2 linked regions of the Funiculus sociatus GB2-C1 genome follow. The protein of the gene in region 1 interacts with the protein of each later gene in a pairwise test. Links are inferred from orthologs where the notes say so. Each region holds a gene or a part of one and is shown on either strand. Other genes may lie near its edges.

Region 1 (15,310 bases):
TCGCTAACCAGAAGTAAACTTTGGCTGCCATCAGGTAAACGAGGGCCAAAAGTCATCCCTTCAAAGTTTGCTAAAGCAACACCCAATTCATCCAAGTTCAACAGTAACTTTTTCTTGACTGGGTTAATTCCACTAACCTCACCCTTGAGGCTGGGAACACGAGAAATATCAGTAGCTCCGCCAGTTGCTGCTTGATAAATCCGCACGCTGAAACCTAATAAACTCAAAGAACGTTCTAAACTGAGAAAATGCCCACCCGTATCCACAGCTAATAACTCCGCCAAGCCATCTTTTAATGCCGCACTGGGAGGAGGTTCCATTTGATATAAATGTTCGGCAATTACCAGCGGAGGCCCATCGGTGATTAAATAGTGCAGTAAACGACATTTGGCTCCCTGGTTAGAATTAGCTGGTTCTTTATCCTGCATCAAAGATGACTCTGTAGCTGTAAATAAGCGAATTGCTTCTCCTTTAGCGGGAATAGTACCGAAGGGACTAAGGGTGAGTGATTCAAATCCTAAGTTATTTTGAGTGCCAGTTGTTGCGTCTTTATTTGATTTTGTAGCATCAACAAGATAACGCTCTGGGATAGGCAAAGTTTGCCGTAGCCGTCCGGTTTCTAAGTCAAATTCGCCTACAACGGGGGAAACGCCATTAGGGGGAATGCCTTCGCTAGCGATAAATACGGATTTTTGGGGAGTAATGGCAATTCCTTCAGTATCCAGGGTGCCTTTAGGATAAGTTTTTCCTTGCTCGTCGGTAAGAAAGGTAACGTCTTCAACTTCTACTTTCTGAAGGCTGATCTGGCGATCGCTATCATCATTTAAAATTAGCTTCAGCGTGTAGAATCGGGCGGGAGCAAACGTGCCGCGGTCATCGGAAATGGCATAGAAACGGTTTTGCTGTCGGTCGTAGGTCAGCCCTGATAAGCCCCCAACGGGTGTATCCTTAAATTTCATCTTGGGCAGCTGGTACTCTCCCAAAAAATCTAGGGATAGATCGAGAAACACCCGATCTCGTGCCACCCCTGGCTGGATGCCACAGGAAGTGAGAAAAATTAAGAATGCGATCGCTATGCCCAAAAGCCTTGGTAGCAACCTAAATTTGCTCCGGTTCACCGACTCCCTCCTAAACTTGACTGTTCATCTGGAAACTCTGGTTTTACTGTAACAGTCGAAAAACTATGAAGTATAAAGTATCAAATATTATCTTGTATCTAATATGCAGAAGTTGATGGCTCAGGTGTGGTATAAGCAGCGTCCCTCAAAAGCACTCTTTTTAGGAATTACCGCTTTGTTCCTGCTGTGTTCGGGTTCTGTCGGTTGGGCAGCTGATGATGATAAACCCAAAATCAACCCCCTGGAAATAACGACACCCGATCCCCTGTTGCCTTCTCCACCAGTAGAGCGTCCCGCCACCCCCCAAGAAATCCGCCTATTGAGAGAGGCTTTGGATGATTTAAACACCCAGGCAACTGAACAGCTAAAAGCAGGCAATGCACCAGCAGCTTTTGAAATTTGGTATCGGGAACTGCGCTTGCGGCGATCGCTTGGTACCGTCGAAGAGGTGCAAGCATTGGGACGGATTGGCGATATTGCCTGGACGAATAATCAAAAAGCTGATTTGCAAATCATCACCCAGCGTCTGCAAACGATTCGGGCTGAGGCGTTAGGAAAGCCGATCCGTAAAAACGAGAAGCGTCCTTTGGGAACAGCAGATGTTCCTGCTACCGTAACTGATGTCACACCAGAAAATGCGGAGCTTTTGCAAGCTTTGGGTCAAGCTTACCAGCAAATTCGCTTACCTGGGGAAGCTGTGGAGATTTATCAACTAATTTTAGCTGATGCTCGTCAGCGCCAAGATATTGCGACAGAAGAAGCAACGCTGAAGACAATTGCCCAAGGGCACATGAGTTGGTTTGATTATCCCAAAGCGGCGGCAGCTTATGAGGAGTTGCTGGTTTTGGCGAGTCAAAAAGGCGATCGCGTTAGCGAAGTCGTTTATCTACAACAACTGGCGTATATTTACGATAAGGTAAAGCAACCGGAAAATTCTCTCAAGTTTAAGCAACAGCTTTTGCAAAACTACCTCAGCGATCCGCAAGCTGCAAATCAAATACCAGCGATTAAGATAGCGATCGCCGACGACTATCAAGCCCTCAACCCACCAAACCCAGACGCGGCAAGCCAAAACTATCAGGAAGCCTATAATCTAGCATGGACTTTGCAACAGTTTGCCTCTGCCAGCGAAGCCTTGAAAAAACTAGGCGATCTCTACCGAAATTATAAAAAGCCGGAATTTGCTTTGCAGGTTTATCAAGTTTTATTGAAAGTAGATCAGCAGTCGTACAATTACTACAACTTGATGAATACCTACGACCAAATGGGACAAATTTATTTGGAACGTGGGGACATGGAGCAAGCCAAGACAGCATTTCAACAGGGGCTGGAATTAGCCAAGTCTTTGAAATATCAAGAAAATTATTTTGTTACTCAGATTGAACGAGTGACTAAGCAAGATTAGCAGAATAGCGCCTGCCCAGACGTAAGAGAAAGCGCGATCGCTTAATAACGAATCCGAGGATCGATATAGGCATTAATGATGTCAATCAAAATGCTGGCAAATACCACAATTGAGGCAAAAAATATCATGATGCCTTGAACTGTGGGGTAATCTCGTAAAGAAATTGCCTCATACAAACGATTACCTAATCCGGGCCAAGAGAAGGTAACTTCTGTTAAAACGGCACCGCCTAGCAAAGCAGCAAGAGTTAACCCCAGGACGGTAATCACGGGAATCATGGCATTTTTCAAGGCGTGGGCAAAGAGAATCCGCCTTTCGGGAATGCCTCTGGCTCTTGCGGCTTCTACGTAATCTGCTTTCAAAGTTTGCTTCAAATTTACTCGCACAATCCGCTCAAAAATCCCGCTGAGGAGGATTCCTAGTGTCAGGCTAGGGAGGGCAAGATGATGTAAAGCGATGAAAAATTGGCTGAAGTTACCGCTTAAGAGGCTGTCAATGGTGTAAAGACCTGTGATGCTGGGAGGAGCCTGTAATGTTAGGGGAAAGCGCGATCCGAGGGGAAACCAACCCAACTGTACTGAGAAAATCAGCTGTAGGATCATCCCCACCCAAAATAAAGGCAGCGAGTAGCTGATGATGCCAAATAAACGCCCACCAGCGTCTAAAGCGGTTCCGGGACGGGAGGCGGAAAGGATACCAACACCAACGCCAACAATAAATGCGATCGCCATACTAAACACCGCTAATTCCACCGTCGCCGGGAAGTATTGCCCAATTACGTCCCACACCTCTAGTCCGCGACTGGTGATAGATTTACCCAAATCTAGATGCAGTAAATCTCCTAAATAGCGAATGTATTGCACCCACAGCGGGTCAGATAGCCCCAACTCTTGACGATACCTTACCTTGACATCTTCTGGGGCGCGACCGCCTAAAACCGCATCGACTGGATCTCCTGGTGTCGCCCGGAGGAGCAAAAATACGATGGTGACAATTGTCCACAGCATTAAAGGTGCTAGAAGGACACGGGCGAAAATGTAATATTGTAGGGCTTTAGAACGTGACATTTGAAATGGGGAATGGGGAATGGGGAATGGGGAATGGGGATTACTAATTGCCACGAGATTTTAAGTAGGCATTTAGCTTGGGTGGCAGTTCATCAATGATTGGTTTGAGTTTGGTTACTTGTTCATGTGTCAAGAGCTGTCGAGCGTATGCTAATCTCAACAAACTTATTGTTTCGTATAAAGATCCTCTAGCAATCTTTATAAAACGCCGATTGTCTTGGAAATTGTACCGACCTCTTCCTTCAGAAATATTGGCACAGACGCTATCTGCGGCACGAACAATTTGTTTACCAAGTGTCTGTTTAGCAAAATCGTCCCATTGCTTAACAATATGCCAAATTTGATTTGCTAAACTCTCAGCTAACTTGTAAACATCCAAATCCTCAAAATCTGGTCTTCCCATGCTTACCCCATTAACTACTAAGCTGATAGGCGTAATTAGACATTACTCCTGAAAGTCTGGAATTGGGAATAGATAATTGGATAATTGGGGAAAAGAAAGACTAACAAAAGAATCTTCCAATTCCCCATTCCCCATTCCCCATTCCCCATTCCCCATTCCCCATTCCCTATTTACTTTTTGATCGTCCAAAAAGCAAAATCTTGAGTCGGGTTGATGCGAAGACCGTTGACACCTTTTTGGGCAAAGGCGTAATCTTTACTTTGCCACAAGGGGACGTAGGGAACATCTTTGGCGAGTAAGTCTTGAATTTCTGCGAAGACTTTCTTTCTGGCTTCGGGATTTTGTTCTTTTCGCTGCTGTGCAATTAGCTGGTTCATGCGATCGCTATAGTAAAAAGACCCCTGAGTTTGGCTGGCTCCTTCTTCACACCCGGTTGCAGCTGAACCTTTGGTACAATCCAAAAACGGCTGCACGTAGTTGTCAGGATCGAGAAAGTCCGGATACCAGTCCAGTAAGACTGTCTGATAAATTCCCTGCGACACGTTCTTAAAAAAGCTGGCAGAATCCTCAGTTTTCACTTCAAATTGCAGCGTCCCACCGAACTGTTGAGTCGCTAATGCTTGGAGTGTACCCGCCGCGAGTCGGCGAGTGGGTGAAGTAGATGGATACCAAACCTCTAACTTTAGGGGATTGGTGGGAGAGTATCCGGCTTCCTGCAACAGTTGTTTTGCTTTTTCGGTGTTGCCATCGCCATACTGATCTTTGAATACTGGCTTGTAGACATCAAAGGTTGTCGGCACCATACTATAAAGTGGTTCGGCTTGATTTTTCAGCGATCGCTCATTTACCAGGGGTCGATTTACCATCGATGCGATCGCTTGCCGTACTATTGGGTTATCCAGGGGCTTAGCTTTCGTATTCAGCACCATGTAACTAGCCGCACTTCCCTGAGACTCGTTAACCTGCCAACTACCTTTTGTCCCGCCATCTTTCAAGCTGGCAATCTGATCTGGATCGAGAGATAGGTAAGCAACATCAACGCCGCCAGTACGAAATGTGTTATACAAGTTAGCTGAATTGGTCAGCACCTGTACATCAATTCCCTTATTTACAGGTTTTTCTCCCCAGTATTTATCAAATACATCCAACCGTTGCGACTCGCTGCTAAACTGCACCAATTTGTAAGGGCCAGTGCCTACAAATTCGTTTGGTTTGAATTTTCCTGCGCCAATTTCATAGACTTTCGGGGAAACGGCACTAGCACCGTTAAAGGCAAGCAGGGAGGGAAAGGCTGCAAAAGGCTTTTTCAATTTGATGCTTAATTCATACTCGCCGCTTGCCTGCACCGAGTCCACAATATCGCCTAATAGGAATGACGGTTTACCTTTGTTTTCGATGAAGCGTCGCAGAGAAAATGCCATTGCTTCGGCGTTGAAGGGGGTGCCATCGTGAAATACAACACCTTGACGCACGGGGATGGTATAAGTTAACCCATCTGGACTGACTTTAGGTAATGCTGTCGCTAACTGGGGTTTGAGGTTGGCGGTTCCCGGTTCGTAGGTATACAAGCGATCGCCCAAATTATAGTGCAAGTAGCTTGCTGCCAGCTCGTAGTTATCCGCTGGGTCCATCGTCCGTGGCTTCTGGGTGGTGCCAATGGTAATACGACCTCCACCAGCAACAGGAGAAGGAGACACAGCAGTATCAGCACTCGGTCTTCTACCGCAGCTGACTGCTAGAAATAAACAAAGGGAGAACAAACAAAAAAATTGTCCTGCGCGTCGCCACTGTCTGATGAACATCTATGTCTTAGTTAAGGATTAACTCGCGAGTCGTTATCAACTTTCCGTGCATTGAATTATAAATCCGTCCAACGCCGATTTTTCTAATTGGGATACTGCGATCGCACTTAACGTACTTTTTCGCCTCCCAGTTGCCGACTCTAGTCTCGAAATACTCCTGAAACAGCAGCTATAATAGCCGTCTGGTGTTTGGCAAGTAAAGCGCCACCTCTCTGCTAGCTCCAACATTTTGCTAATCTAGCCGAGAGTTAAAGCAATTTTCGAGGATTGTCTATGGACGACACATTTATGACTATCCCCAGCAACTGGCAGGACTGGCTAACTGTATTCGGCTATATAGTCTTTACTAGCTTCATCATCTGGCGCGTGTTTACAACAAAACCGAAGTAAAGAGCGATCGCATATGTCAAGTTTATAAGCGATTTTATTATGGTTGCAGATATTGAAAAGGAGATAATTGTTCGATGGACAAACTAAAGCATTATCGCAATTAAATTCAAAAAATATTAACCCAATACTATGAGTGGGGATCTAACACTCCTCAAGATGGGATAGAAGAATGCTTGGCATTTGATAAGATTCGAGACCACTATTTTTGGTTCCACCTTGGCTGGGATGGCAAACATAGGGTTCAATCGGTAATGGTTTACCTGCGAATTCGAGATGGAAAGATTTGGGTTGAGGAGGACTGGACGAAGCAGGGAATTCTCAACGAACTGTTAGAAGCTGAGGTACCCCATGAGGATATCGTTTTGGGATTTTAGCATCCCAGTAAGCGACCGTTGACAGAATTTGCAAGTGCTTAGTTTGGATTTTTGGTCTGATTGCGATCGCATAAAGTTTTCGCAATTATTAGCTTCGTCAGGTAAGGTAGGCAATGCCCACCCTACCTTTTAGCTGATAGGGTGATTTTAAGCAACGCATGGAAAGTTAACAATGCCCTAGCGATCGCGCCTACGCCTTAAACTTCTCAATAATCAGCAAATCAAATCGAATAGTACAGCGGGAAAGATTTTGCGTCTTTTGGCTTGACAAATACTTGTTGTTGTGTATTAAGTTTCAATTGGTCAAACTTTTCGCGGGAAATGTTCGCTGTCACTACCTGACCATCATCTAAGATTAATTCTGCCTGAATTTCCCAACCTAGATGAATCAGACGATTGACTCTGGCAGATACAGTAGTTCCGTTTGGCTCAGTTTGAATTACCACATCATGGGGACGCAAAAATATCTCCGGTTGGCTGGAATCAAACCCGTTACCCTGGAAAATGTGTGAACTACTGGGTAAGACGTTTACCGGGCCAATAAAGCTCATCACAAAAGGCGTGGCTGGGTGGTCGTAAATTTCGGCTGGCGTTCCCACCTGCTCAATTTTGCCTTTGTTCGTCACCACGATTTCATCAGCAACTTCCATCGCTTCTTCCTGGTCGTGGGTAACGAAAACCGTTGTAACGTGTACTTCGTCGTGCAGCCGCCGCAACCAAGCTCGTAGGTCTTTGCGAACTTTAGCATCTAATGCCCCAAAGGGTTCATCCAGCAGCAATACTTTCGGTTGAACTGCTAGACTTCGCGCTAGGGCAACTCTTTGCCGCTGACCTCCGGAGAGTTGGGAAGGATAGCGATCGCCTAGTCCTTTCAATTGAATTAACTCTAGCAATTCTTCCACCCGCGCCTTGATTTTTGCCTTGGGAACTTTTTGAATTTCCATGCCAAAGGCGATATTGTTGCGGACACTCAGGTGCTTAAACAGGGCATAGTGCTGAAACACAAACCCAATATTTCTATCTTGGACGCTCTGATTTGTGGCATCTTTGCCAGTGATCCAGATTTTGCCACTGTCTGGTGTCTCTAGACCAGCTATTAGCCTCAGTAGCGTGGATTTTCCCGAACCCGAAGGCCCCAATAGCGCCACCAGAGAGCCAGTTTTAATTTCTAAGCTTACCTGGTCAACAGCTTTGAAACTGCCAAACTGTTTAGATACGTTTTCAACAACTATGCCCACTGCTTTCAACCCCTAGACAAGAACTTTCCTGAATTTATCCTGGGTGGTAATCAACCCGCAAAACATCAGAATTAAATAATCTCCGGTTTCCCGATGATCTTACCGTATTTTGTTATATCACACATAGAGAGGATTGGGAATTGGGGACTAGGGACTTTGGGCTAGAGGCTGGGTAAGATTCTTCCCAATCTCCAATTCCCAATTCCCAATCCCCAATTCCCAATCCCCAATTCCCAATCCCCAATCCCCAGTCCCATTTGTAGATGTGTTAAGCTCTGTTGCAATTCAGTAAGATCCAGAGGGCTAGGCTTCAGCTAAATAGAAAGTCCGTGATAACATCTCACCTTGTAGCCGTAAGAAATTGGGAGAAGACCTTTGACACTACGGGTTGCTGTTGTAGGATCGGGACCTGCGGGTTCATCTGCTGCCGAAACCTTGGCAAAAGCCGGAATCGAGACTTACTTGTTTGAGCGCAAGCTAGACAACGCCAAGCCTTGTGGCGGGGCAATTCCGCTGTGCATGGTGAGTGAGTTTGATCTGCCGCCAGAGATTATCGATCGGCGGGTGAGAAAAATGAAGATGATCTCACCTTCCAATGTTGAAGTTGATATCAATATCCAAAAAGAAGATGAATATATCGGTATGTGCCGTCGCGAGGTGCTGGATGGCTTCTTGCGCGATCGCGCTGCCAAGTTGGGTGCTAATTTAATCAACGGCACCGTTTATAAACTGGATATACCCACAAACAATACTGATCCTTACACCTTGCACTACGCCGATCATTCGGATGGTAGCGCTGAAGGAGTAATGAAGACCCTAAAAGTCGATTTGGTAATTGGGGCAGATGGTGCAAATTCCCGCGTTGCTAAGGCAATTGATGCCGGGGATTACAATTATGCGATCGCTTTCCAAGAGCGAATTCGCCTGCCAGATGACAAAATGGCTTACTACAACGACCTGGCAGAAATGTATGTCGGTAACGATGTCTCTACTGACTTCTACGCCTGGGTATTCCCCAAATACGACCACGTAGCTGTCGGTACTGGCACCATGAAGGTGAACAAAGCCGACATCAAAAATCTGCAAGCAGGCATCCGCGCCCGTGCTGCCCGTAAGCTTGCAGGCGGTGAGATTATTAAAGTAGAAGCTCACCCGATTCCAGAGCATCCCAGACCCCGCCGCGTCGTCGGTAGAGTCGCCCTAGTAGGAGATGCTGCCGGAACTGTCACCAAGTCTTCTGGTGAAGGTATTTACTTTGCCGCTAAGTCGGCGCGGATGTGTGCTGAAACCATTGTGGAATTTTCCAACGGTGGTCAGCGCATTCCTACTGAAGCCGACCTCAAGGTGTACCTGAAGCGTTGGGATAAGAAGTACGGACTCACCTACAAGGTGCTGGATATCCTGCAAACCGTCTTCTATCGTTCCGATGCTACCCGTGAAGCCTTTGTAGAGATGTGCGCTGACAAAGACGTGCAGAAGCTGACATTTGACAGCTATCTCTACAAAACGGTTGTCCCAGCAAATCCCTTGATTCAAATGAAGATTACGGCCAAAACCATTGGTAGTTTGCTTCGGGGTAGTGCTTTAGCTCCTTAAAAAAAGCAAAAAGCGCCTCCAAGAAACGGCATAGATTCGCTTCCTCAAATTTTGGGGTAAGACAGCAAAAGGGCAAAAGAATCTTTCTTTTGCCCTTTTGCCTTTTAAACCGCGTCTGCGGTCATTTGTTCAGCGTTTGGCAACTCCAGGCAATAGCCTGCACCGTACACAGTTTTGATATAACGTGGGTGACGCGGATCTGGCTCTAGCTTCGTTCTCAAGTGCCGGATATGCACCCGAATGGTTTCTATGTCATCATCCGGGTCATAGCCCCAGACTTCCCGCAGAATTTCACTGGGAGAGACAGTTTGACCGTGCCTTTGGAGTAAGCAATGCAGTAGTTCAAACTCCAGATGAGTTAGCTTAACCGTTCCGCTGAACCAGATAGCCTCAAATCTTTCTGGTACTAACGTTATCGGCCCATAGCTGAGGATTTCCGAGTGTTTGGCTGCTTGAGGGATGCGGTCTGTACGTCGCAACAACGCCCGCACTCGTGCCAGCATTTCTTCCACTTCAAACGGCTTGGTCAGGTAATCATCGGCACCAGCATTAAAGCCTTCTACTTTATTTTGAGTCTGACCCAGTGCTGTCAACATTAGCACCGGAATATCGGCAGTACGCTCATCCCGCCGCAAGCGCTGGCAGACGGTAAAGCCGTCTACCTTGGGCAGCATCAAGTCGAGCATGATCAGGTCTGGTTGCAGTTGCATAGCCAAAGCCTGACCTTTTATGCCGTCTGGTGCTTGGCTGACATCGTATCCAGCCATTTCCAGATTGATTGAGACTAATTCTGCGATCGCAGCGTCGTCGTCGATGACGAGTATCCGGGGCATCACTAGAAATTTATAGCTACAGTTTTTTTTAACTTTCAATAAGAACCTTCATAGAAATACAAAGATTCCTGTACAGATTATACGCAAGATTATAAATTCTTCCTAAAGATAGTCTTGTATTATTCAAAAAATCGCTATACAGGTTAAGTAATAACCGTTCTCTGACGGTAATACAACTTAATATTTTCCCCACACCATCGAAAAGACTGGTTGAGGAAAAAATATATTGGGCAACAGCAGGGGCATTCTGCTGATATTGACAAGATTTTATAAATTACTGGTTGGCGCTTCCAGAACGCTGACATCAATCAACGGCGTAGCATTGAACCCTTGTTCGAGTAAGTGGCTTTGGATCTTGCGTTCGATCTGGGTGCGAATCTCTTCGGTAGGCACCGTAATGCCTTCGCGACGTTGAACGTAGATGGTGCCGAGCATAGTGTTTTGACCTTTAATATCGGCACGGGTGAAACGGACATTCGCCTCCACCAGGTCGGCTAAATCACTTCCATTCAGCACCTTCTGAATCTCGCCAACAGCACGTTGGGCGCGGCTGGAACGCTGCAATTGCGGGGGATTCGAGAACTGCCAAGTCAGCAAACCCGCTAAAGCCAAAATTGTAGCTGTAAGACCAGAGGGAAAAACCCAATTTTTACCTCGGTCGTAACGAGCGCCGCGAGGGGAGAGTCCGTAGAGGCGGAAGACGATCGCTCCTGAAAAGTTAATCCCCACCAATTGCAGCAACAACACAAAGAAGCCGTTAAGCGCCAGATCCCATTGACCAATGGCGATCGCCATCCCAATTAATCCCGCAGGTGGTGCCAGTGAAGCCGCCACCAGGGTTCCCACCGCTGCCCCCGATACCAAACTACTCCGCTCAGATTGCACCAGGTTCAAGGCTCCAGCCGCACCTGCAACTAGGGGCAGCATCACTGCAACTGTGGAAAGATTACTGGTGCTAATCATTTGTTCTGTGGCGGCTTCCTGCCTTAGTAGCAGGCTAAGCACGCCAGTTACGGTGATTGTTACCGCCAGCGCTGCAACATATCTTAAGAGGCTACGTTTGAGCAATGTTCTATCACCGCGTGCTGTAGCGATCGCTACGTTCATTGCTGGCCCCGCAAACGGCGCAATTAACATGGCAGCAACTAGCAAATAGGTCGTATTGGTAAATAAGCCAATCCAGACGACAAAGCCTGCTGCTGCTGCATACCCCAAAAATCCTCGCCAGGAACCGACGCTTTGCAAACCTCCGAGAAACACTTCTACGGGAGCGCGATTGCCGACATCTTTAACCTGCTGTGGTGCCTCAGAAGGCGGTGGCTGTAAGGTAATGACCCCACGGGGAATTAGCGTGATGTGGGCATTTGGCAGCTTTTCCAGTTTTGACAACAGCTGCTCAACTTTCCCATTAGGAACATTAACGATCGCTAGATCTAACAGCCCTTCACTCCCAGTGGCTTCTAGGAGGGCAAGGTTTGCTCCATCACAACTCTTAGCGATGTCGATAACTTCTTGCCCGCTTCCGCGCGACACCTGCACCAGTAATTGCCGCATATCTCCCTGCCTAAACTGCGATCGCTATCAGGGTATATCAATGGAGTTAGAGCCTGCATCACAGTTTAGGTAGATTTCACTGTTTGAGTAAGGATGCGATCGCATTCGCTAAATATTCATACTGTGCTGGCGTGTTGTAAATTTGAGCGGAGATGCGAACTAGCTGCTTGGGGCGTGCGGGAAAAAATATTATTGGCACCTCAATCCCAAAAAGCTCCCACAAGGCATCTTGTAGCGGCGGGAGCAATCTTGTTTCTTCTCCAACGTCATCCGCATCATCCGGCAAAGGGACAACCGCCAGGGAGCCGATCATCTCATCGGGGCAGGGCGGCGATACTAAAAGCCTCTCACAAAGCATCTGCCTTGCTGCCAAAACCATTGTGCGGTTGCGCTGCATCAACTCCTGCCATCCGCCCGGTAGTAGCGATCGCATAAACTGAATTGCTTCTGGTACACACAGGTAAGCTGTAGGATCGTGGCTGCCTGTCCAGTCGAATTCTAGATGAAAGCGCGATCGCTCTTGACGGGGAGAGTTAGCACCGTGGCTAATTGTTAACGGACGAATTTCCGCCTGCTTCTCGCGTCGCACGTACAGGAATGCTGCACCTTTTGGCGCACACAGCCATTTATGACAGTTGCCCGTGTAATAAGTCGCCCCAATTTCTTCCAGGTTCAGAGGCACCATCCCCGGTGCATGAGCGCCGTCTATTAGTGTATCAACTCCGCAAACTGCAAGCTGGCGCACTAGCTGCTGGATGGGAAAAATTAGCCCGGTTTGGCTGGTTATATGATCTAAGAGTGCTAGCTTGGTTTGCGGTCGAACTTTGTCCATCACCGCTTGGATTACTTGTTCTGGCGATGTGATCGGGAAAGGTACTGTCGCGACTACGACTCGCGCCCCAGTACGACTAGCAATAAAATTGAGGGCGTTGCGGCAGGCGTTGTATTCTTGGTCTGTCGTCAGTAATTCGTCGTCTGGGGATAACCGGAGCGATCGCAATACTGAATTCACCCCTGTGGTGGCATTTGGTACAAACGCTAACTCCCCAGGAGCGGCACCCACAAACGCTGCAAGTTCTTTCCTTGCTGCGTCTAGCAGTTCCTCATACTCTCGGACAAAAAATCTTACTGGTTCTCGTTCTAGTTGCGATCGCAGGCTTTGCTGTTTTTCCAACACTGGTACAGGAGTGGCACCAAACGATCCGTGATTCAGGAACGTTACTGCCTCGTCGAGCAACCATAATTCCTGAAACTCTGAAGGATGAAGTCTAACTGACATTCCTTACTTCATCCTTCATCCTTAAATTAATCAAACTCCCCAGGCAAGATTCGAACTTGCGACCAATCGATTAACAGTCGATCGCTCTACCACTGAGCTACTGAGGAACGTTAGCTTTTTCTTTTCAACAGTTACTTATCTTATCTACAACTCGTAGTATTTGGCAAGCCCTTTAGCAAAAATTTTATATTTCCTTAATATTTCCGAGTCTATAAATCAATTTTTACACTTGCTGGGCGCTATACTATTTTTGACCCAAACGCCACTCAGCCAGACGCTGGCGGGCTTTCGCATCAATAGAATCAGCTAAAAACCGACCTGATGATTTTTTCTTAGGTTTATTTCTCCGCCGCAGGCAATTAGCTGTAGATTCCACGTCGTAGCTTAGCTGTAGGGCTGACATACATTCTGCCCCATACCCGACTACTGTTAGTTGCTGCGCCCTGTCGGATGTGGCAACAATCAATCGCGGCGAGTTTCTGGAGAAGTTGCGACTATAGGAAGCACAGGCTTTTTCTATGTATGTGTCTGCTGTCTGCCCAAAATCGGTGTAATAAACAGATAAAACGTTCGTGACAGGTTCGCAATAGCCCCGCGTATCTTGGTACTGGGCATCAAAGACAACCTGAGTATCAAAGCCTTTGTAAGCACTATAGTTAACCAATGCCTCGACTAGGGCTTTACGAGCGTATTCCAGCCCGTCGCGATCGCGGGTCTCTTGTAGGTAAGACCATAATCCGATCACGTTGTATCCGTCAACGAGCAAAACAGCTTGCGGTGAAGGGCGTGGCATTTTTCCAAGGTAAGTAAGTTTTAGGTAAAAATAACTATTTCATTACCTTAACATTAATTACGAGTATTTACTTTTTTAATGATAATTCTATAAAATGCCTGCTACCCATTTTAAGTAATGGGAGCAAAGAATCTCAAGAATTATTAACTTAAAACTCATAACTCCTGAGTTTGCAGGAGGCGAGCTTTCAAGCGTTTTGGCTCCCCTCGATCCACAACTAAGCCCTGCTCTAGTAAGAATGCGCCGTCAGCATAATTTAACTCGTCTAACCGATGCGTAACCCACAGCGCAGTTAGTCCCCTACTTTTAACCAAGCGTTGCACTTGTCCCACCAGATCCATCTGAGAATCTGGATCGAGCAGAGCGCTAGGTTCATCCAATAGTAAGACTTCTGAGCGGCGGGCGATCGCACCGGCGATCGCTATTCGCTGCTTTTGACCGCCGCTGAGAGCGTAGATGGGTCGTCGGGAGAGCGACACTAAATTTACTGCCGCCAGTGCCTGTTCTACCCGTCCGCTTACCTCCGCAGGCGAAAGATTTTCCTCCACCAGCCCAAAGGCAACATCTGCGCCCACAGTTGGCATCACCAGCTGATGATCGGGATTCTGAAAGACAAAGCCAACAGGTTGCAGAATCTGAATTTTACCGGATTGGGGAGCCAAAAGCCCAGCTAGCAACCTCAACAAAGTGGATTTGCCGCTACCGTTGGTTCCCAATAGCATCCAAAATTCACCTTTAGGCACTTCCAGAGAGCAGGACTGTAAAACTTTCGCCCCAGAAGGCCAGCTGAAGCAGAGGTCTTGCACTCGAATGGCAGGATCGGTCATGAGCAAGGGGAGATGGGGAGAGGGGAAAAGGGGAAGCGGGGGAGACAAGGGATGAGATTGGGAGAATTATTCATCCTTTATCTCTCATCCTTTGTCCTTCTTGTCTCATCCGTCAGCGAGGGCGTAAAAGCCTGGGGGTCTTCCAGTTGCTGCTGTACTGGATTTCTGAGAGATTTGCACGGCAACGATCTCACTGCTAAGTAGAGCGACTTTTTTCTCCGTTTGGCGATCGCAAGTTAGTTCTAACACAGTGGCGTTGCCACGCATCGCTGTCATAATTTCCTGATAAAGAGCTTGGGCATCTTCATCTGACTTCCGTTGCACCGACAACGGCATGGGGGTATTTTTCAGAATTAAGTCGATGGTGAACATGAGAGGTAATGCAGTCTAAATATAGGCTCCTAGTCCTAGTATCTCAGACGCGAAGGGTGTTGATGCCTGTCGGGGGGAAGGGAGTAACTTAATATGAGCGACTTGTACTTCTTGAGACGAAGGCAGCCTTGTCACCCTACAACTGCCTGGTAGAGGTGCAATCGGCGCGATCGCTCTCCGGACAAATATTAAATTCAGTAAAACAAATTGCGCCAAAACTGTGCAATTTGTACATAATAAGATTAAACTCAGTAAAGAA
Region 2 (15,849 bases), on another replicon or contig:
AGAGTGCATCATCTTTCTGATGGTTCTCCTGTAGTAGCTGCACGCCTTGAGATTTATGAATCAAAGTTGGAAGCAAAATCTCGTCCTCAACCTACGCCTTGTGCAACTGGCGAAACTGATCAAAATGGTACGCTGTTGTTAAATCGTCAGAATTTGCAGCAGTGCTTGGGTGGAAATACTGGCTTTGAGAAAGAACCGAAATTGTTAGTAATTGCTCGTGAAAATCAAGATTGGGCATTTACCCGGACAGAGGAATATAGCGGTGCTTATGGCTATGGTATTGATTCTGGCTGGGATGATGGTAAGCCACAATCGCGGGGGGTAATTTTCTCAGATAGACAGCTTTATAAACCTGGGGAAAAGGCGGCATTTACTGGTTTTGCTTACTATTTAGAAAATGGCAGTATCAAGCAGGACAAAAATGCTAGTTATAAAGTAACGGTATTAAATCCAGATGGTCAAAAGACAGATTTAGGCACTCAAAGCACAAATGAATTTGGCACGTTTTCCCTGGAATTGCCCTTGCGAAATAATCAGCCTCTCGGCTATTATTCCATTCAAGCTAAAGGTAAAAATAGTAGGGAAATTTCTGGCGACTTTCGGGTTGCTGAATTCAAACCACCCAATTTTAAGGTTGAGTTAAATTTAGACAAAGAATTTGCTATAGGTGAGCAACAAGTTGAAGCGAAAGCTGCTAGTAATTATCTGTTTGGTTCGCCTGTGGAAGGAGGGAAAGCTCAATATTATGTCACTAGGTCGCAAGCTGATTTTAAACCGAAAGGGTGGGAGCAATTCTCTTTCGGGCGACAGTGGTTTTGGCCGGAGGAAAGTCCTACTGTCGCCAGCGATGTGCTGCAATCAAATCAGGTGTTAGATGGTGGCGGGAAGAGTAGTCAAATTGTCAAAATTGCTAAGGATTTGCCTTACCCGATGATTTATCGGGTGGATGTGCAAGTTGCGGATGTTTCTAATCTGTCTGTCTCTGATTCTAAAACGTTTACGGTATTGCCGAGCGCTCGCTTAATCGGACTTTCCAGCAATTTCGTTGCTGATGCTCTTCAACCTTTCCCCGTCCAGGTTATCGTCACCGATGCTACCGGAAAAGCGATCGCAGGTCAACGGGTGCGCGTCCAACTGCAACAAATAAAGTACAGCAGTGTCACGCGAGTAGTGGAAGGCAGCAATACTGCTAAAAATCAGGTTGAATATAAGACGGTAGGAGAAGTAGAGGTAAAATCGGGAAATAGTCCTCAATCTGTCTCGCTGACTCCGACAGAATCCGGTTCTTATCGGATTCGCGCCAACTTTGCTGATTCTAAAGACGAAGTAACCGCCACAGATTTACAGATTTGGGCAACTGGCGACAACGCGGTAAACTGGGGAGAAAGAGAAAGCGATCGCGTAGAAGTAAAACTCGACAAAGACACCTACAAACCCGGTGAAATTGCTACAGCTTTAATCCAGTCTCCCTATCCGGAAGCAGAATTATACTTTGCAGTTGTCCGCGACAAACCTCTTTATAAAACAATTACCAAAGTTAAAGGTGGTGCGCCGCAAATTAAATTCCAAGTGACACCAGAAATGCTGCCAAATGCAGCAGTAGAGGCTGTCTTGGTTCGACAAGGCGCTAATATAAACCAGGTGGATTTGGGAAATCTGAAAAACTTGATGCGAATTGGTTTTGCACCTTTCAAAACCAACTTGGACGACAAGTATTTAAAAATTGTCGAGACGGTGAATGCACCATCTTTACAACCCGGTGCAGAACAAACAGTACAACTAGAATTGAAGGATGCTACCGGAAACCCAGTAAAAGGACAATTTACTGTAATGGCGGTGAATGAGGCGGTGTTGCAATTGAGTGGATACCATCCGCCGGATTTGGTAAAAACTGTTTATGCAGAGCAGTCTATTTCTACTCGCTTCAGCGATAATCGTCAGAATGTAGTAGTCCAACCCAATCAATTAGCTAAACCCAAAGGCTGGGGTTATGGCGGGGGACAATCAGCAGGCGCAGCAAGTACGCGCATCCGCAAGGATTTCCAAGCTTTAGCTTACTACAATAGCGTCGTCACAGATGAAAGTGGACGAGCTAGCGTGACTTTTAAGTTACCAGATGACTTGACGACTTGGCGGGTCATGGCTGTTGCTACTGATGGAAATTTGCGCTTTGGGAACGCTGAGACGACGTTTATCACAACTAAACCGTTGCTGTCTAATCCTATATTGCCGCAGTTTGCGCGTCCAGGCGATCGCTTGGAAGTTGGTTTATCTGTCACTAACAACACCCAACAAACAGGAAATTTGGCGATTAACGGTGTTGTCGGCGGTTCCTTACAGTTTGCAGACAATCATCGCGGGATACAAACCAAAGCAGAATCTGGAACTCGCGCCTATCGCTTTCCTATAGTTGCAGGTAGTGCAGGCGAATCTCAGGTGAAGTTTACCACGCAGTTGAACGGTATATCTGATGCTTTTGAAGTGCCTTTGCAGGTGAAGCCGTTAGAAATTACTGAACAGGTTGTAGAGTCGGGAACGATCCCCCCTAACCCCCCTTCAAAAAGGGGGGGAGAGGTGAAGATTCCTGTGAATGTTGATAAAAATGTTGTTCCTGATGCGGGAGGTTTGGAGATTTCCCTAGCTAGTACGCTGATACCGGAAATTACCGCACCAGCGAAACAAGTTTTGCAGGATGAACAATTACCTTTCTTGGAACCTGCGGCGAGTCAGTTAGCGATCGCATCCAGCTTACAATCTCTTTCTGAAAAATATGGGAATTTCAAACAATTTAACCCCAGCCAGCAAGCAGCTACAGCTATTTTAAAGTTGCAAAAACTCCAGCAGGCTGATGGTGGTTTTGCTGCTTTCCCCGGACAAGAGAAATCAGATCCTTTTGTGACTCCCTACGCCGCACAAGCTTTGGCTAAAGCCTCTCAAGCAGGATTGACAGTAGATTCTCGAATGATGTCTCGGCTGAAATCCTACTTAAAGAAAATCCTAGCAGCTCCCGGTCAAAATGATTTGTGTTCTCAAGAATGCAAAAATCAGTTGCGACTAAAAGCCCTGATAGCATTATCAGAACTGGGAGAAAAACGCAATGACTTTTTAGCAGATATCTATGCACAACGCAGTCAATTTGATTTAGTTACTCAGATTAAACTGGCGCGTTACTTATCTGGGTTTCCAGAGTGGCAAGAAGAATCGCAAACTCTATGGAATCAATTGCAGGAGAATATCTATCAAACAGGTCGTACAGCTACAATAAATCTTCCCCAAGGCTTATCGTGGCTAAGTTCGCCAACAACTGCACAAGCTGAAGCTTTACGTCTTGCTATTTCTCAAAAGAGTAAGCTTGAAACTTTGGATCGCCTAGTGCAAAGTCTTCTGGGACTGCGGCGCGATGGCACTTGGCCGAATACTTATGATAACGCCCAAGCATTGACAGCTTTGGTGGAATACACTCAACTCCAGCCAACACCGCCTAATTTTGCCGCCACTGTGAAACTAGCTTCGCAAAATTTAGGTTCAGCTCAGTTTAAAGGTTACACCAACCCCAGCCAGGATATTAAAGTGCCAATGGCACAGTTACCGCGATCGCGCCACGACCTGATTCTGCAAAAATCTGGTCAGGGTACGCTACACTACCTTGTTGCTTATCGCTATCGCCTACAGGGAAATCAGCCGGGGAGATTCAATGGTTTGCGAGTGGTGCGGGAAATTCGTCGGGTTAGCCAAGAAAAAATCTTGCAAAAACAAGGTCTTTATGCTGAGGATGAGCCGTTGACTGTGGAAGCGGGACAGGTGTTTGATATTGGTTTGGAGATTATCGCCGATCGTCCTGTGGATCGGGTTGTGATTACCGATCATCTCCCGGCGGGGTTTGAGGCGGTGGATGCCAGTTTCCAGACTAGCGGTGTCAACGTGCGATCACAGTCCGATAACTTTGGCTTCAAGACAATTTATAGCGATCGCATTGTCGCTTATAGCGATCGCCTTGAACCTGGAGTTTACAGCCTGCACTACCTCGTCCGTTCCGTCACCCCAGGCACGTTCCTCTGGCCCGGTGCAGAAGTTCATCTGCAATATGCTCCCGAAGAGTTTGGACGCACTGCTTCTTCTACATTGAAGGTGTCCCAACCGAAGTAACAACGCAAAAGCAACGTGTAGAGACGTTGCTTTTGCCTATTTTTGCCTTTTGCCTTTTGGTTTGGTTGCGATCGCCCATAGCCGTGCAAATATTATGATTATTTGCCACAACGGCAATTATTGCGATATCAAGACCTAAGTATATTCAATAAGCAACATGGCTGGAAAACCCGTAAATAGTAGTGCAGGTGGTTGTCTGGTTGTCCTTTTGCCTATTGCCTTTGGAATTGCCTTTCTGTTTGTAGCATGGCCTGTGCTGTTAGCACTGCTGTTGCTGGGAATTATTTTGAGGCTTTGGCAAAACTATCAATGGCAAAAGTGGAGTCAGCAAGTAAATCCTTTTTTTCATCAGCTGATCCAAGAAACCCAAGGGCGCGTTACCGCACTTGACTTGGCAATGAAAGCAAATCTGCCTGCATCAGCAGCGCAACGGTACTTAGAGACAAAATCTCAGGAATTCGGCGCTCGCGCCCTTGACTATCAAGACCAAGGCACAGTTTATTACTTTGTTACCGCTAGCACTCTAGGCACCATATTTGACGATAGCGAAGAGTACAGTCTAGATGATGATAGCGATGATGATGCCTCAGAAGACGAAACAACCTCACTAGATGAGCAGCCAAGCACGCGCTTACAAGACAAACAAGCGACTGAAAAACCAACAAGCTCTAAAGGTATCATCCAATCCGAACTGGCAAGGCGGCTTGATGTTCATTCCAGCACTGTTTACAAACGCAGAAGTGAGCCATACTTTTCAGATTGGAGCAAGAGCCGAGATCCAGAAGGAATTGCCTGGAAATACTCCTCCAAAAGTAGGCTGTTTTTTCCCATAGAATCGTAGCCGAAAGAAAATAAATCAGCCACAAGGAAGAAGGTAAAAATGCTTAGTTTTGCCTTCTTCACTTCCAGAAACAGCCTAGATATTATTTTGCCTGCAAAATATGATAATAATAATAACTTTGATATTTTGCCTTGCCTTCACACGAGCAATCGTAGCTTCATACAAACAACATATCAATCCTGTAAAAGATTGAGAATAGTTAAGAAATAACAAGAATATTAAAAATTAATAAAAATAGTAAAATATTAGTTATAAAACGGTTTTGCAGCCTATATATACCCATGCTTAAATGAGTATTTATAAATGATAAAACCACAACTAGCTAGTAATCAAAAAGTTAAACTAGAGACAAATCCCCAACCTCGTATCATTGATGCCAATATGAGCCTAGTGCCGCGCCAGTTCAGCCCAAAACAGGCAGAGGCACTGCAAAGTTTAGCACGTCAGATCGTTGCCCAACAAGAATTACGCCGCGATTTGGCCCGTTTGACCTATGCCCCGCCACACCAAGAAGTAGAAAAATTAGGACGTTTCTTCACGCTTTCTGAGGAGCGCCTGCGCCTACTAGAGTCAGTGGTGGTCAACGCTAATGATGGGATTGTAATTACCAAAGCCGAACCGATGGAGGAGCCGCTTGGCCCTAAGATTGTCTATGTCAATGAAGCCTTTACCAGGATGACAGGTTATAGCCTGGAAGAGGTTGTTGGCAGGACTCCCCGGTTTTTGCAAGGGCCAAAGACCGAGCGATCGCAACTAGACAAAATACGTCAGGCTATTTCGCGCTGGGAGTCAGTCAGAGCCGAGTTAATCAATTACCACAAAGACGGTTCGCAATTTTGGGTAGAGCTGAATATCGTGCCACTGGCAGATAGTAGCGGTTGGTTCACCCATATGCTGGCGGTGCAACGCGATATCACTGAACGCAAAGCCGCTGAAGAAGAACTAAGATCCCATGCGTGTGCCTCAGCAGTGATAGCGCAACTCGGTCAACGGGCGCTTTCTGGCACGAGTCTTGACAAGCTGATGGATGAAGCCATCACCATTGTTGCCCAAACCTTGGAAGTGAAGTATTGCATGGTTTTGGAACTGATGGCGGGAGGTAATGCTTTCTTTCTCAGAGCGGGTGTCGGTTGGCAGGAAGGGTTTGTCGGGTCTGCAAAAGTAGGCGCTCACGACCGTTCCCAGGCAGGATATACGCTGCTGACAGGGAAGCCAGTCATTGTCGAAGACCTCCGCATCGAAACGCGCTTTTCTGGAACACCATTGCTGCACAACCACCGGGTCATCAGCGGCATGAGTGTGATTATTCATGGTCAAGGCGAACCTTTTGGGGTGTTGAGCGTTCACACGACGACTCACCGAAAGTTTACTGAAGATGACGTACATTTCTTGCAAGCTGTTGCGAATGTTTTGGCGGCAGCTCAGGAGCGCCAGCAAGCAGAAGAGGCGCTGCGGGAAAGTGAGGAGCGCTATGCGCTGGCGGTTCGTGGCAGCAATGAGGGACTGTGGGACTGGAACCTGAAAACAGAAACAGTCTATTTTTCACCCCGCTGGAAATCCATGTTGGGTTGCCAAGAAGACGAAATTAGCGACAGTCCCCAAGAGTGGTTTAACCGGGTGCATCCGGAAGACTTTTATCGAGTCAAAGCAACACTGGACGCGCATCTGGAAGGGCTGACTCAGCACTTCGAGAAAGAGTATCGGATGTTGCATAAAGATGGAAACTACCGCTGGATGCTCTGTCGGGGGCTAGCTATTCGAGATGCCGATGGGAAAGGGTATCGGATGGCTGGATCGCAGACTGATATTACAGACCGGAAGGTGGCTGAGGAACAGTTGATTTATGATGCGTTTCACGATCCGCTGACTGGTTTGCCAAATCGAGCATTGTTTATGGATCGGCTGGGACAAGCGATCGCGCGATCTAGAAGACAGCCAGAGTATCAGTTTGCAGTTTTATTTCTGGATCTGGATCGGTTTAAAGTGGTCAATGACAGCCTGGGTCATGTTACAGGCGATTCTCTGCTAATTGCGATCGCAAATCGTCTGCAAATTTGCCTGCGGGAAGGCGATACGGTGGCGCGGCTTGGGGGCGATGAATTTGTCCTCTTGTTGGAGGATGTTTGCGATCTCAGCTTTCCGATTGCGATCGCCCAACGCATCCAAGAGGAACTGCGGACACCTTTTAATCTCGATAGGCATGAGGTAGTTGTTACCGCCAGCATTGGCATTACTCTGAGTGGCGGCCAGATGAGCGATGGCTCATCCGGCATCCAGAATGTATGTCCCTATCCCGGAGACATTCTGCGCGACGCTGATATCGCCTTGTATCGCGCCAAAGCTCTCGGCAAAGCCCGCTACGAGGTGTTTACCACCGCCATGCACGCCCATGCTGTGGCTCGCTTGCATTTAGAAAATGACCTCAGACGCGCCCTTCCAGAAAATTCTGAATTCTCAATTAATACTCCATTAACTCAAAATTCAAAAAACCAAGCTCAGAAATCAAAACTCTTGCTGCACTACCAGCCAATTGTCTCCTTAGCCACTGGCAAACTTGCTGGCTTTGAGGCATTGGTGCGGTTGTCTCACCCGATGCGCGGCTTAGTTTCTCCAATTGAATTTATCCCCGTCGCTGAAGAAACTGGTTTAATTGTGCCTATGGGAATCTGGATTTTGCGGGAAGCTTGTCGTCAGATGCACCTCTGGCAACTAGAATTTCCTGACTTAGCGCCGTTAACCATGAGCGTCAATTTATCCGGCAAACAGTTTTCCCAACCCGATTTAACTGAACAAATTAAGCAAATTCTTGAGGAAACCGAGTTACCAGCCCATTGTCTGAAACTGGAGATTACTGAAACTGTGGTGATGGAAAATGCCGCCGCTGCTACCGCGATGCTTCAGCAACTAAGTAACTCTGGAATTCGGTTAAGTATTGATGATTTTGGCACAGGATATTCTTCTTTAAGCTACCTGCACCGTTTCCCCCTCAATACTCTAAAAATTGACCGTTCCTTTGTTAAGGGTATGCGGGGAGAAGGGGAAGATTCCGAAATTGTAAAAACAATTCTTACCCTGGCTCACAATCTGGGACTGGATGCGATCGCAGAAGGGATAGAAACGGCGGATCAGCTGGAGAAATTGCGATCGCTAAACTGCGAATTCGGGCAAGGATACTTTTTCTCTAAGCCACTTGATAGCAATGCGGCTGGTTTATTCATTGCCTCAAATTTGGATAATAATTATTAAGTTGATACAGCGGCTTGCAGTCTGATGAAGTACAGGCTATGTGGAGAGATACCCGACTTCTTGGAGTTGTCGGATATCTGTGTAGCTCACTCACAAGGGAAAGCCCTGTGTTTCTCATTCCCAGCCTCTGACTAGGAACGAGAAATATCAACTCAATATTTCAATAAATTCATTAACGCTTCTTGCACTGGTCGTTGACTGATGTAAACCCTTGCAGCTTCAACCAGATTTGCAATATTCACCGGACTAGCATCATCTATATCGTCACTCAAGCGTTTTCCGGTCAATTTGCTATCTAATCTAAATTGCAAACGCAAGTAACGATTATCCTGAATAATCTGCTTAGCGATGTAATTATTAATGTCAGATGAGGCATCAAAAATTACATCAAGAATTGGTAACGCCCATTGTGTTGCACCCCATTGTTGAGCAGATTCTAGGGGAATTTCACGGGTAAGACTTCCTGTACCCACTGAGAGGACAGAAAGATCATTGGGTTCATAGCCAAGTCGCAATGCTTCAGCGATCGCGCAAGCTGTCGGATTATTTGCGCCTACACCGCCGTCAATAACTGAATATACCTTTGCCACTCGGTATATAGAAGTATTGTCAGGCACCACTGCCCAAGGTTCATCCACTATCGCCTGATGAATTGCCCCTCTGTACCCGATGATAGTACGAGTTTGACCCCTTCCCGTACCACCGATGATCTCAATGAGCATTTGATTGTAATCACCATTGTCGTCCGCTGCCTCTGGACTCAGCGTTATAGTGTTTATCTCTCCACCTTGAGCTTTGCCTTCTTCTTTCCGATCCAATTTGTGTGCAGGAAAAAAGGTAGGCGCAGATGCAGAACAAACACACGCTTCCCACACAGGAAGATCGCCAAAAATTTTGCGCCAGCTTTTAAAAATCAGCGGTTCCCGGCCAATTGTATCGTAGGCAGTAACCAGCAGATTTGTTGAAGTGATATCTGACAGTTTTGTGTATTTGAATTCTTCTTTGAGAACGGAAATTAAACCGTTATCTGAATACTTAGGAGCAGAAATTCCATACTGAAGAACTAATCCCGCCCGTTGCGGCGACCAAATGCTTCTATAAGGGAAAATTCTAGAACCTTTTCTTTGGTATAGTTCCACCATCTGGGAAGGTTGAAGACCTGTGGCAATCCCCGCCGCCAAAACTGCTCCCGTGGAGGTTCCAGCAATTAAGTTAAAATACTGATTTAAAGGTTGGCCGATCATTTTTTCGATTGTTGCCAGCATCGTTGCAGCAATTACGCCTCGAATACCGCCACCGTCAAAGCTTAAAATCCGAAAAGTCACGTTTTTTGTCCCTATGTATAATTTTATTGTCGGTCAGGTTGCTAATAGCTAATAATCATCAACAATAAACCATTAGCTATTAGACTTCTTGCTTCGTTCTTGTCACTTCAAGGGTGATTTTGCCGCCAAAGTCTGGAATTGGTGCGGCGGGTTTGCTGAGTCTAATTTGAACTTGTGTCACTTGCTCTAATTCTAAGATGTTCGATGCGATCGCGCTGATTAATCGTTCCACCAAGGCAAATTTAGACGTTTTCACCAGATTCTTTACTGTTGAAATCACTGTGCGATAATCCAGAGTGTCTTCTATAGCATCGCTTTTTCCCGCTGGTGCCAAATCCAGCCATAAAGTCACGTCCACTTCAAACCATTGTCCCAGTACCTGTTCCTCTGGTAAATAGCCTGTGTAGCCGTAGCAGCGAATCCCTGTTATCTGAATGTTATCCATTGCAATTTTGAGTTTAATTTTTCAGAAGCCAAAATTTATGCTATATCCTGTACAGATACATTTGCACTTAAGACTTCTGCCTCCTGAGGTTTATCTATAATTAAATCCTCAATATTCTGAATCATTGAGCTACAAATCTCATCTAATGGCAAATCATTAGTATCATGTCCGAAAGGATTCTCTATCTCATTGCCGATTTGTTCGATTCCAAACAAAACAAAGCTTAGTAAAATAACGATTATACCTGTCCACCATCCCGATTTTGCAACTAATTGAAAAGGTAACAAAAAGCAATATATTAGCAATAATCGCTTGAGGTAGATAGAATAAGCTAAAGGAATTGGCGTTTTTACAATGCGTTCGCAGCCAGTTAAAGCTTCTACCATTTTATCTAGCAATTCGTTCATAGCAATCAACTGATTGCTACTTAATAAATTTCGGTTATACTGCTGTTGTAGGTAATCGCCAATCCAAAGAGCAACTTCTAATGGGGGATTTTTCACACTTTTGAGCTTGAGCGATTGGGATGGGGTAATTATATCTTCCAACTCGCTTATCGGTTCTTGGCGCAACTGTAATTTAGTAGCGATCGCAAAAGCACCCAATAGGCGCAGCGTTGAATCTTTGTTGTCTTTATCTATCAGTTCTGTAGTAGCGATCGCTACCCGAATCTGACGCGCTAAGTTGCGGACATTCACAACTAAAATACCCCATGATTTCCTACCTTCCCAGAACCTATCGTAAGCCGTGTTTGTCCGAAAAACTAATAATAAACCTAATACCAAGTTGTAGACAACATTAGTAACTAAGCTAGCCAAACTATTCTCTGATACTGGTAACCCCCAATAATAGAATAGAGAGATTAAAAAGCCAAATCCTCCGCACAACAAAACACGAGGAAAAATGATGGGAGCCACTGACCCCCGCAATTGTAAAGCCATTGCAAACCAGTTTAATTCGTCATTAATCATTAATTATTAGCCCTTAGCCATTCTTTCGCTCCCCGGCTAGAACCAGGGAATACACTCGTAAAGGCTCTCCCTCTGGTTCCGAAATTGTCCTAGTTTAATCGCAAGCTTATAACGTAGGGCTATACGAATTTCTTAGTAGAAAGTCGGCTGATTGGCATTCCCAGGCTCCGCTTGGGAACGAGAGATTACAAATCGCGATGGATAAAAGGTTTGGCATCTGCACCGCTGTAGGAGGCGGCAATATGCCCATCACCTACAATTTGATATTTGTATGTCACCAATCCTTCTAAACCCACTGGCCCACGAGGCGGCATTTTTTGAGTGCTAATTCCCACTTCTGCGCCAAATCCGTAGCGGAAGCCATCAGAAAAGCGAGTGGAACAGTTGTGGAAGACACCAGCAGCATCAACTTGAGCAAGAAATGTTGCAGCAGCTTCGGAACTTTCGGTCACAATAGCATCTGTATGCTTTGAGCCATAAGTATTGATGTGGTTAATCGCGTCCTCCAGGGAATGCACAACTTTAATAGAGAGAATTAAATCGCTGTATTCTGTCACCCAGTCTGCTTCTGTAGCAGCTGCAATGTCTAGAATTTGGCAGGTTTTCTCATCTCCCCGCAATTCCACATTTTTTTCTTGCAAAGATTTAGCAACTTTCGGCAAAAATTCGGAAGCGATCGCGTTATGCACCAGCAGAGTTTCTAAAGCATTGCAAGCGGCTGGATAGTGGGTTTTGGCATCTACGGTAATGGCTACAGCTTTCTCAATATCAGCAGCTTCATCCACATATACATGACAAATTCCTTCTGCATGACCCAAGACCGGAATCCGAGTGTTATTCTGCACAAATCGGACAAATGAGTTAGAACCTCTAGGAATAATTAAATCCACATACTGATCTAACTTCAGCAATTCCAGCGTTTCTTCTCTGGTAGTTAGCAACTGCACAACATCTGGATTAATACCAGTTTGGGTTAATCCTTGACGAATTGCTTTTACTAAAGCTTCGCAAGAACGCACTGCTTCCTGTCCGCCTTTGAGAATGACACCATTGCCGGATTTAATCGCCAGAGTAGAAATTTGCATTACCGCATCCGGACGTGCTTCAAAAATCACTCCTAGAACACCTAGAGGACAAGTTATGCGCTTGAGAATTAAACCTGTATCTAGTTCCCGATGAATTTGGACTGCGCCGACAGGATCGCTCAAGCGTCCCACATCTCGCACACCCGCGATCGCGCCCTGCAATTTTGTCTCATCCAACTTTAACCGAGCATAAAGCGGTTTAGGAATTCCCTCCGCCTCCGCCGCCTTGCAATCAGCCGCGTTAGCCGCCAAAATTTCAGATGTTGCGGCTTCAAGCGCGATCGCGATCGCCACGATTGCTTGATTTTTAGCATCAGTTGAGAGAACCGCCAGCTGACGTGCGGCTTCGCGGGTGAGTCGAGCAATGTCGTCAATTATGGATGAAGAAGCAATCTGGGAAGCAGTCATAGTATTGAATCGAGTACCGCCGTGCAAGCCAAAGTCTAGTCAAAAATCTCTGTATGCCTTTACTTACATCTTGCCTGACGGCACCTTTAGATGTTGATAATTGCAGAGATATAAAAGTTTAATTTTACTACAGGGTGAATTGTGGCCACTGCCACAGTACAAAATAATTGTGCAAAATCAATCTTATTGAAAGTTTGGCTTTCTTAAGTCAATCGCGCTTTAGTCTAGCAACTTTGGTATTCTACCCAAAACCGCTAGTTGTGTGTGCTAAGGTGAACCTAAAACTAGCAGCTCTACGAGTCTAATAGTTCCCCACTCTGCAACAACCTTTACATGAAGCGCGCTCGCCTGATCATGAACCCGATTTCGGGCGATACTCAGCCCAACCCGATGAAGCTGCCCGAAATCATCGCGGGGATGGAAGCCCAAGATATTCGAGCTGACCTCGCATTTACTACTGCTTCAGAGTCACCTTCCTTGATTGCACAACGAGCAGTAGAAGAAGGCTACGACATGGTTGTTGTCGGTGGTGGCGATGGAACTGTAAGCGAAGTTGCCAAAGGCTTAATCCACGCACCAATTCCGCTCGGCATTATCCCCATAGGCACCTATAACAATATCGCCCGCAGCCTCAACCTGCCAACCGATGTCGCTGAAGCTTGCGCTGTGTTGGCGCACGGTGAAATTAAAAGCATTGATGTAGGTCAAGCCAACAATGAAAATTACTTCTTTGAGGCGGCTGGTGTGGGACTGGATGCAGCCCTGTTTCCATTAGGTGAAGAAATCAAAGGTGGGCGTTGGGGTCGGATGCTCCAAGCTGCTCAACTGGCAATTGGCTATAAACCGCAACGGCTAAATATCCAGTTTGACCGTCCAATATCTGAGGCTATCCTTCAACCTGCCTCTCGGCGGCGATTTTTGCTGCGGCGACTAGGGCGCAACCGAAGTAAGTTTCGGATAGAAGCTTTGCTGGTAGCGATCGCCAACGGCCCTTATTACGGTACTGGTTTTACTGTAGCTCCAGATGCCATTATGGATGATGGTCTGCTGACGGTGAGCGTCTTCCGCGACTTTAGTAAATGGGAACTGATTCGTCACTTCTGGTCGATTAGCAAGGGACAATATCGTCGGAGTTCTAAAATCGAAACTTACCAAGTTGCAGAGGTAAGACTAACATCAAAGGCGAAGTTACCAGTCCACATCGACGGTCATCCGTTGGGAGAATTGCCCGTCACCCTCAAAAGCATCAAGCACGCGCTTAAAGTTATTGTGCCAGCAGCAGATACGCCTAGCTACAAGCGAAAAGACGACCCAAATCCTCCGGTAGCCTTGCCAGTAGCCGCTACTGATGGGTTGGAAACTTAATCAACCAAGTGTGTCAGATGCGGGTAACACAGAGGAGGTGGGGAGAAGTCAGAATGTACTACACCCAATTGCAAACCGCTATCTGAGATCAAAGCCAAAAGTTAAATTGCAAACGGTTCAAGTTCGCTATTGTTCCACTGTTTTCTAAATTGCTCAGCGATAAACGGTCGAATTTTGAACTTAGGCGGGCGACCGTCTTGGACATCGATCCGCAAAAACGAGTACGGTCGTCGCTTGTAGAAACCTTGACCATTGCGCCCCACAAAAAGCAATGATTTCGCTACCAAGCGGGTGCGATCGCTCTGACTATTCCGAAAAGTTTCTGTCAATTCCGGCCCTTCGGAGCGTTGGCGGCGGAGACTGTAACCACTGCCACCACACACGATCCAGTTCAGGTTGGAATCTGCGTGTCCAGTATCGCCAGTACGGATATATTCCAAGCAGTGAGCATGGCCACTGAGAATTAGATCGACCAACGGACGCCCCGCCGCCTGCTTGCCTACAGCATTAGCCACCGCATCCAGCACCTGGCGGAGTCGGTTGCGAATCGCTAAAGTTTGTGCTTGGTGCCACTTTGTCGCTTCCGTGACATAGGGAGGATGGTGAAAATAAATCACACGTCCGCGCACCTGGGCTGTATTCCAAGATTCAATTAGCTTTTGTCGAAGCCAGTTTAGTTGTTCCAGGTCGATGACAGTTGTTTCGTCGGCTGCTAGTTGTTTCTCAATGTCGAGCAGAAGCTCGTCGATTTGCTCTAACTTGGTACGATTGTCATCAAGCTGTTCCGCATCGTCAGGTTGGTTAGAGTCAAGTTCAGATGAAGTTTCAATAATTTGCCGCTTTTGCCGCTCTAGGTCATCCCGACGCTTTTCCAGTTCCCGGCGGTAAGCGTCCCCCTCTTTTGTGGCTGGAAGCGGTGATGGCGCGTTAAAAGTATTTGAGTCAAGTGCAAAGAAATCAATCCCACCGCTACGGAAGGTGTAATAGCGGTTAGGTAGGCGGGTAAAACGTCCCGGTTGATAACGAAGACAACGACCTGTTTCGGTTTTGGCGGTGTAATGACTGTCTAGATGATGTTCCAATTCTCCCTTGGGGTCAAACGCCTTCAGGTAGTCAAGAAACGCCCGTGCATAGGCATTGCCTTGTCCCGAACCATGCCAGCCAATGTCGAAGCCGCCATCTAACTTCGACTTTAACAGGCGGCGCAGTGGCAGAGCCGCGTGTGCTATCAGACCGTAGATAATCGGCACGTCATAGTAATCGTGGTTCCCTAGTACAGGAAGAAACGGCGTATTGAAGACCATTTGGTCATAAGTAATGCGCTCTGGTTGTTCGCCCCCCACCAAAAATTCTCGGTAGGGAGAAATGAAGTTTTTCAGGTAGTATTCGCTGGAGCCAACCAGATAGATCACGTCCCCCGTGTGCAAGACGAAACGACTCTCTTCGCGGTGGGGCAGCATTAGTTCTGCAACTTGCCGTTGAGGGTTTTCTCCCCGATAGGCACCAGAACCGCTATCACCCACCACTAAAAATGAAAACTCTGGACTCTCACAGGCATCATCTAAAACCATCCGGGTTTGATCGATTCCCCGCTCCACAAGACTCGGTTCCAGCCACCGCACCCGCTCCTTCATTTTGCGGATTTTGAGTGATATCGGTGGGTCGGACACGAATCTCATAGTTTATTACTCCCGGCTTTCTCTGTTCGTTGGCTAACTTCCATGCTTGCTGATTTTACCTGTCTGCATCGCAGAAGACATCTAGGCTTTGATATATAGCGGTTCTCCGTTGAGTGGGGCCACTTATTTTTGCCAAGCTGCACTAGCCTGAGCGCTACAGGACAACGATTAGCCTCACTGAAGGACATTGGCAGATTGAAAATCGACTCCATTGGGTTAAAATCGAGAACAATCTTTAAGGGCGTAGCACTCGTCAAAAATCGAATCAAGCTGCTATGGATAATAATTACATGCTCAAGATTTTGGCTGCTTGTTTAACCCAAATTGATGAAAACTCT

What was found.
Region 2: the proteins of NDI42_RS20025 (region 1) and NDI42_RS13585 interact in binary tests that used the Escherichia coli proteins (3 or more experiments, as listed by UniProt). The link is inferred for Funiculus sociatus GB2-C1 from one-to-one orthologs.

The regions. Positions count from the first base shown.
Region 1 is NZ_JAMPKJ010000048.1:30,126-45,435, forward strand. What follows is about bases 5,790-8,558. They hold NDI42_RS20025 (TOBE-like domain-containing protein), read right to left. Parts: upstream 7,798-8,558; coding sequence 6,781-7,797; downstream 5,790-6,780. Other genes in these bases: NDI42_RS20015 (ABC transporter substrate-binding protein), read right to left, coding at 5,790-5,795; NDI42_RS20020 (XisI protein), read left to right, coding at 6,299-6,559; chlP (geranylgeranyl reductase), read left to right, coding at 8,173-8,558. Outside these bases: NDI42_RS19995 (esterase-like activity of phytase family protein), read right to left, coding at 1-1,118; NDI42_RS20000 (tetratricopeptide repeat protein), read left to right, coding at 1,234-2,523; NDI42_RS20005 (ABC transporter permease), read right to left, coding at 2,565-3,590; NDI42_RS20010 (four helix bundle protein), read right to left, coding at 3,634-3,993; more of NDI42_RS20015, read right to left, coding at 4,164-5,789; more of chlP, read left to right, coding at 8,559-9,393; NDI42_RS20035 (response regulator transcription factor), read right to left, coding at 9,498-10,226; NDI42_RS20040 (DUF389 domain-containing protein), read right to left, coding at 10,494-11,780; NDI42_RS20045 (aminotransferase class V-fold PLP-dependent enzyme), read right to left, coding at 11,857-13,059; NDI42_RS20055 (NYN domain-containing protein), read right to left, coding at 13,304-13,852; NDI42_RS20060 (ABC transporter ATP-binding protein), read right to left, coding at 14,008-14,679; NDI42_RS20065 (UPF0367 protein family), read right to left, coding at 14,785-15,051; NDI42_RS20070 (hypothetical protein), read right to left, coding at 15,067-15,267. UniProt on the Escherichia coli protein: Part of the ABC transporter complex CysAWTP involved in sulfate/thiosulfate import. Responsible for energy coupling to the transport system.
Region 2 is NZ_JAMPKJ010000025.1:197-16,045, reverse strand. Bases 10,314-13,232 are described here. They hold NDI42_RS13585 (glutamate-5-semialdehyde dehydrogenase), read right to left. Parts: upstream 12,468-13,232; coding sequence 11,160-12,467; downstream 10,314-11,159. Other genes in these bases: NDI42_RS13580 (diacylglycerol/lipid kinase family protein), read left to right, coding at 12,822-13,232; NDI42_RS13590 (bestrophin family protein), read right to left, coding at 10,314-10,974. In the rest of the region: NDI42_RS13615 (alpha-2-macroglobulin family protein), read left to right, coding at 1-4,146; NDI42_RS13610 (hypothetical protein), read left to right, coding at 4,304-4,987; NDI42_RS13605 (EAL domain-containing protein), read left to right, coding at 5,291-8,233; NDI42_RS13600 (patatin-like phospholipase family protein), read right to left, coding at 8,386-9,558; folB (dihydroneopterin aldolase), read right to left, coding at 9,638-10,003; more of NDI42_RS13590, read right to left, coding at 10,039-10,313; more of NDI42_RS13580, read left to right, coding at 13,233-13,832; NDI42_RS13575 (metallophosphoesterase), read right to left, coding at 13,934-15,511. UniProt on the Escherichia coli protein: Catalyzes the NADPH-dependent reduction of L-glutamate 5-phosphate into L-glutamate 5-semialdehyde and phosphate. The product spontaneously undergoes cyclization to form 1-pyrroline-5-carboxylate.